Regions from separate parts of the Qipengyuania sp. SM2512 genome, predicted to be linked through region 1. Evidence: predicted binding sites of a transcription regulator. Region 1 holds the regulator's gene; each other region holds the start of a gene.

Region 1 (2,264 bases):
ACTGGCCGATCGATGCGACGCTGCCGCCGATCGTCCCCGACCGGCTCGAAGCGGTGGCCGAGGCTCTGGCCGCGCAGAGCGATGCCGATCTCATCGTCACCACTGGCGGCGCATCGGTGGGCGATCACGACCTGATCCAGCCGGCTCTGGCGCAGCTCGGCGGAAGCGTGGATTTCTGGCGGATCGCGATGCGTCCCGGAAAGCCGGTCATGGTGGCGCGTCTTGGCAAGGCCATCCTCGTCGGCCTGCCCGGCAATCCGGTTTCGGCCTTCGTCACCGCACAGATGCTGGTGCTGCCGTTGCTGCGCGCCATGCTCGGCGCGAACGAAGCGCTGCCTCGAACGAGCGAGCTGCCCGCCTGCGCGCCCTTCCCCGCCATTGGTGGCCGGCAGGATTTCGTCCGTTCGCGCATCATCGACGGCGCGATCCACCCGCTGGGCAATCAGGACAGCGGAGCGCTGCACGCGCTGTGGCAGGCCGACGCGCTCGCGATCCGTCCGGCGCATGCGCCCGAAGCGGCAATCGGCTCGCCGATTTCATGCATGATGCTTTCGCGACAGGCTTGACGACGCCGGGTTTGTTTCGTACTTGTTCCGTGTTCGTTCGCCCGTTCCGCCGGGCCTCTGGCACAAGGACTCTGCGATGCTGACCCGCAAACAACACGAGCTGATCCGCTTCATCCAGCTGCGGCTGGAGGAAAACGGCATCTCGCCTTCCTTCGAGGAAATGAAGGAGGCGCTCGATCTCAAGTCGAAGTCCGGCGTCCATCGGCTGATCAGCGCGCTCGAGGAGCGCGGCTTCATCCGCCGCCTGCCCAACCGCGCGCGGGCGCTGGAGGTCATCCGCACGCCCGAGGATGCCGTCCCGGCCGCGCGCAGCCAGAAGCCGGCGAACGACACGGTCATGCCGCCGCTGGGCGCCAAGACGGTGACTCGCGAACCTGCCAACGACGTGATCGAGCTCCCGCTCCACGGCCGGATCGCCGCAGGCGCGCCGATCGAGGCGATTGAAGGGCAGTCGAGCCTACCGGTTCCCGCTGCGCTGCTCGGTCCCGGCGATCACTATGCGCTCGAGGTCTCGGGCGATTCCATGATCGAGGCTGGGATCTTCGACGGCGACTTCGCGCTCATCCGCCGCACCGATACCGCGCGCGATGGGGAGATCGTGGTCGCTTTGGTCGACAACGAGGAAGCGACGCTCAAATATCTGCGCCGCGCGGATGGACGGATCACGCTCGACCCGGCCAATTCCGCCTACGAGCCGCAGGTCTACCGCGCCGATCAGGTGCAGGTCCAGGGCAAGCTTGCAGGGCTATTGCGCCGCTACCACTGACCGGCCCACTCGGGCCGGTGTTGCAACTTGGCGGGGCTCGCCGGGATAAAGCGGTAGAGCACACCGTCGTGGCCGTCCCGGTCTGATAGCCGATCCCAGCCGAACAGCTGCGGATCGTGCCCGCGAGACTGAGAAACTCTCGCTTGTGCTCCAGCCTCCGGGCATGGAGCACGATATTGATCGTGCCGCCGGGTAAGGCCTCACCGTCTCGCGTTCCAAACGGATCACGGATTTTTGGGATATCAGCGCCGACCCTTACAATGAGGTAAAGGCCAGCACCGCCCTCCAGCTCAGCGGAGACGAGGTGATGGTGGACACGGGGGTGCTCGAACTCACCGGCCACGATGAAAGCAGGATCTTCTACGCGCTCAAGGAAGCCCGATCCGGCTAGCGAGCGAGCGAACGGTTCGGCGAGCGTCACGTTGTGGTATATTATATCATTGACGCGGTCCCCTTCCATCTGCACAGGCGGCGGATCGCCATGAGATGATGTCTCTTTGGCACCGATCCTCACTCGAAAGCCCGCCTGTCCGATGACCACCCGTCTGCTCGTATCCGCCGCGTCCGCTCCTCTTTTGGCCATGCTGGTCTGCGCTCCCGCTTCGGCGCAAACCGCTGGCGGAACCCCCGAACAGCCCACCGGCGCCGACACGATCGTCGTCAGCGGCGTGAGGCAGGCCTACCGCGGCAATTTCTCGCTCACCGAGATTCCCCAGTCGATCGATGTGATCGAGGCCGAGACGCTTGAGGAAAACGGGATCATCCGGCTCAACGATGCGCTCGATCTCAACGCATCGATCGCTCGCCAGAACACGCTGGGCGGCCTCTGGGATTCCTTTGCCATCCGCGGCTTTGCTGGCGACGAGAACCTGCCCACCGGCTATCTGGTCACCGGTTTCAACGGCGGGCGCGGCTTCGGCGGCGAGCGCGAT
Region 2 (2,264 bases), 700 kb from region 1:
TGCCGCCAGACCTGCGCCACGGTGCGCGCGATCGCGACGAGATTGGTCGGAGTCGCCAGCAGAACCTTGTTGCGGAAGGCGAAATCCCACAGCTCGGGATCGTGCTCGAGCGCGGCGGCAACGAAATGCTCGCCGGGGATGAACATCACCACATAGTCGGGCGCCTCGTCGAACTGGCTCTGATAGCTTTTCGCCCCCAGCGTTTGGACGTGGTTGCGCATTGATTTGGCGTGCAGGTCGAGGTGGCGGATGCGCTCCTCGTCGGTGTCGGCCTCGAACGCCGCCTGATAGGCGTTGAGCGAGACCTTGGCGTCGATCACCAGCTTCTTCTGCCCGGGAACATGGACGATCGCATCGGGACGCAGCCGGCCATCCTCGGTATCGACCGAGTGCTCGAGCGTGAAATCGGTGTGTTCCGACAGCCCGCATTGTTCGAGCACGTTCTGCAGGGCCCGCTCGCCCCAGCGCCCGCGCGCCTTGGGCGCGTTGGTGAGCGAATTGCCCAGCCGCTGCGCCTCCCGCCGGACCTCTTCCTGACCCAGCCGCATCTGTTCGATCTGCGTGGCGAGCGAGGAAAACGCGTTGGTGCGCTTCTCCTCGAGGGCCGCGACCTGGTCCTCGTATTTCTTGAGCCGGTCGCCCACCGGCTGGAGCAATTCGCGAATCTTCGCCTCGGAGGTCTTTTCCGAATGGCCGAAGCGCTCGGTCGCGCGCTCGAGGAAGGATTCCTGCGCCTTGGACAGCACCGCGGAGCCAGTGTTCTGGAATTCCTTGAGCATTTCCTCGCGCGCCTCGACCAGCAGCCGCTTCTGCTCGTCGAAATTGGCGGTCTTTTCCTTGAGCGTCGCCAGTTCGGAAGCGAGCGCGGAATTGCTGCGACGCACCTCCTCGATCGCGGTTTCGTGTCCCGAGCGAGCTTCGCGCAGTTCTACGGTCAACTCATCGGCGCGCGCCGCCCGAACGGTGGCGTTCTCCAGTTCGACGATCGCCTTGCGGAATTTTTCGTCGAGCTCGCGCGCTTCGCGGTCGCGTTCGCCATGTCTCGCCATCCACTCGACAACCGGGCGCGAGCCGAAAAACCAGCCAAGACCGGCGCCGATGACCAGCGCGCCCAGCGCGACGAATGTTGCGAGCATTTCCATGGCTGGAACATACGCGGAACGAGGTTGGCGGGAAAGCCCCTCATGGAACAATCCCCAGTCCCGCCCGCTCAGTTACCGAAGGAGAAACGCGACTATGTCGATCAAAGAAATGATTTCGGACCACCCGCAGGTGGGCGCGGATTACAACGACCAGCTCGGCGAGGCGATCAAACACGCGATGTATGGCGCGGCGATCATGAACAGCTGCGCCGATGCCTGTCTGGCGGAACCCAATCCCGGCGAGCGGGCGCAGTGCATTCGCCGCTGCCTCGATGCGTCGGACGCCTGCACCGCCTTCTATCGCATGGCCAGCCGCCGCACCGGGGGCAATGTCGCGGCGATCAAGGCGATCGGCGAAGCAGTGCTGGTTGCGGTCGAGGCCTGCCGCGAAGAATGCTCGATGCACGAGGATGCGCATTGCAAGCGCTGTGCGACGATGTGCCAGGAGGTGCTCGACGATGTCCGCAAGGCGCTCGACGGGATGAGCGACGCGCGGTGAATGCGCTGCGCAGGGTCGGGCTAGCGCCTGACCTTGCGGTTCGCCACGAAGTTGTAGAGCGCCCAAAAGCCGAGCGTGAAAACGCTGAAGTAGATCGCGAAACGGATCGCGAAGTCGTCGAAGCTCCCGCCTTCGTCGTAATATCGCCATGCGCACATCAGAGCCGCATAGACGAGCCCCGCGGCGGCGGCTCGCCTCAGGCTGAGCGGCTTGTCGCTCAAGCCGCTTCGCGCAGCTTGCGCAGCTTCTTGAGCGCCATGTTGCGCTTGAGCCGGCTGAGATGGTCGATGAACAAGATCCCCTCGAGGTGGTCCATCTCGTGCTGCAGGCAGGTCGCCATCAGCCCGTCGAGATTCTCCTCGTGGGTCTGGCCCTCGAGGTCCTGATAGCGGACGCGGCAGGTTACCGGGCGATCGACATCGGCATAGATCTCGGGGACCGAGAGGCAGCCTTCCTGATAGCTGGCCAGCTCTTCAGCCGGATCGAGGATCTCGGGATTCACGAAAATCCGCGGTTCCTTGCGCGTGGGCTGGTGGGTGTGCTGGTGGCCGCCGTGGTTGCAGGCTTCGGGCTCGGCGGTCTCGTCGTCGGGCTGGAGATCGATCACCAGCAGGCGCTTGGGC
Region 3 (2,264 bases), 1.4 Mb from region 1:
GAATCACGCTACCGCCGATAGTTAATTTCTGGTAAATAGCGATTCGCAACTCAGTATGCGGATGGACTTAGAGATGGACCGGGTAATAATCGCCTATTTGCTGATCCCGATTATCGCGGTGGCGCTGGTTGCGGTCTTGGTGTTCGCCTATCAGAACACGCCCAAGCGCCGATACAAGCGGCTCATGAAGCGAGAACACGCCGCCCGTCGCCAGCACCACGCGAAGCTTCACGGCGAATAAGCGCCAGCAACGGGCATAGCCGGATCGCGCATAGCGGACCGCGTCCTCTCCGGCTTTGGCTGGACCCTGGCGGCCGGCGACCGGCAGCCCACGAGCCCACCGAGCCGCGAAGATTCCGGCGCGACCCGAGCCTGCCTCGGGCAAAAAATTTTTCCCGGATTCATTTTGAGTCTTGCGCCGGAGCAAACCCCAGCTTGGTCCACGCGTCGCGGCGTTGCACCCGGATAACACAGCCCGCATCCGCAGCCATCGACCGTGCCGATTCCGCATTCACCCCCTTGCGCCAAAGCCGCGACCGATTCATTATCTAGTGGTTAGTATCCGGGGGGTACCCACAAGACCTAGAGATGGCGCGGCGAAGCACCCATATCGGGTCAAGCCAGCCGGAGCGCGGTTCGGGTGACAAGACGGGGATAAGTTTTCATATCCCGGCGGTCCCGAACTGCTAGGCCCAAACGGCCAGGCAGGACCTCCCGCCGAGTCGAACACAAGCGGAACGGGCATGGGCCCTCCGCAGCAAGAAATGGTGGGCTGCAATGGATTTCAGAAACGGGAACGATGGCGCGATGAACCTCGACGGCGACACCCAGGAGCTCGGGCTGAACGGCGAGGACGCGCAGGCTCCCACCAACACAGGCACCAACAAAGGCGATGCCGATGCATCGAAGAAAGCGGTCGAAATGGAACGAAGCGATAGTGGCAGCGAAGCCTTGATCGAGGATGGCGCCGCTCGCGCCGTGGCGGGCGCTCTGGCGCAGGCCGCCAAGGCCAATGCCGCCAATGCGGCCGAGGCCGCCGCCGAGCACGACAGCAAGAAGATCCTCGACCGGCGCTTCACGATCGTCACCGATTCCGCGCGCGATTCGGAACTGACCGAATTCGGCAAGGAAACGCTCAACGACCGCTATCTGCTGCCCGGCGAGAGCTATCAGGATCTCTTCGCCCGCGTCGCCGATGCCTATGCCGACGATCAGGATCACGCGCAGCGGCTCTACGACTATGTCTCGCGGCTGTGGTTCATGCCCGCCACCCCGGTGCTGTCCAACGGCGGCACGCACCGCGGCCTGCCGATCTCCTGCTATCTCAACTCGGTCGACGACAGCCTCGAGGGCATCGTCAACACCTGGAACGAGAACGTCTGGCTGGCGAGCAAGGGCGGCGGTATCGGCACCTATTGGGGCCATGTCCGCGGCATCGGCGAGCCGGTCGGCCTCAACGGCAAGACCAGCGGGATCATCCCCTTCGTCCGGGTGATGGACAGTCTGACGCTCGCGATCAGCCAGGGCTCCCTGCGGCGCGGCTCGGCGGCCTGCTATCTCGACGTCAACCACCCCGAGATCGAGGAATTCCTCGAAATCCGCAAAGCCTCGGGCGATTTCAACCGCAAGGCGCTCAACCTGCACCACGGCGTGCTGCTGACCGACGCCTTCATGGAAGCGGTCCGCGACGGCGCCGAATTCGATCTGGTCAGCCCGCGCGACGGCTCGGTGCGCAAGACCATCGACGCGCGTTCGCTGTTCCAGAAGCTGGTCGAGACCCGGCTGGCCACCGGCGAGCCCTATATCGTCTTCTCCGACACGGTGAACCGGATGATGCCCAAGCATCACCGCGAATTGGGGCTCAAGGTCTCGACCTCGAACCTGTGCTCGGAAATCACCCTGCCGACGGGCCGCGACCATCTCGGCAACGACCGCACCGCGGTGTGCTGCCTGTCCTCGCTCAACCTGGAAAAGTGGGACGAGTGGCAGGGCGACAAGCAGTTCATCGAGGACGTCATGCGCTTCCTCGACAACGTCCTGCAGGATTACATCGACCGCGCTCCCGAGGAGATGGCGCGGGCCAAATATTCGGCGATGCGCGAGCGCAGCGTCGGCATGGGGGTGATGGGGTTCCACTCCTTCCTCCAGCAGAAGAGCATCGGCTTCGAGAGCCCGATGGCCAAGGTGTGGAACCTGAAGATGTTCAAGCACATCAGCGCCAAGGCCGAGGAGGCCAGCATGGTGCTCGCCAAGGAGCGCGGGCC

What was found. Region 1 encodes LexA, which represses DNA repair genes until DNA is damaged. Its sites were predicted from a motif close to GTTCCNCNCTTGTTCT; they were not measured.
Region 2: ACQ5J0_RS00785 (DNA recombination protein RmuC) is a predicted target of LexA. The motif match lies at 1,147-1,162, and genes of this name have one in related genera.
Region 3: ACQ5J0_RS04655 (ribonucleoside-diphosphate reductase subunit alpha) is a predicted target of LexA. The motif match lies at 724-739, and genes of this name have one in related genera.

What each region holds. Positions count from the first base shown of each region.
Region 1 is NZ_CM143134.1:2,625,843-2,628,106, reverse strand. Features, by position in the region: gene ACQ5J0_RS13100 (molybdopterin molybdotransferase MoeA) at 1-566, shown strand, start outside; gene lexA (transcriptional repressor LexA) at 643-1,332, shown strand; gene ACQ5J0_RS13090 (TonB-dependent siderophore receptor) at 1,866-2,264, shown strand, end outside.
Region 2 is NZ_CM143134.1:152,729-154,992, forward strand. Features, by position in the region: gene ACQ5J0_RS00785 (DNA recombination protein RmuC) at 1-1,136, opposite strand, end outside; gene ACQ5J0_RS00790 (four-helix bundle copper-binding protein) at 1,237-1,641, shown strand; gene ACQ5J0_RS00795 (hypothetical protein) at 1,662-1,862, opposite strand; gene ACQ5J0_RS00800 (peptide deformylase) at 1,859-2,264, opposite strand, start outside.
Region 3 is NZ_CM143134.1:895,935-898,198, reverse strand. Features, by position in the region: gene ACQ5J0_RS04660 (hypothetical protein) at 74-241, shown strand; gene ACQ5J0_RS04655 (ribonucleoside-diphosphate reductase subunit alpha) at 778-2,264, shown strand, end outside.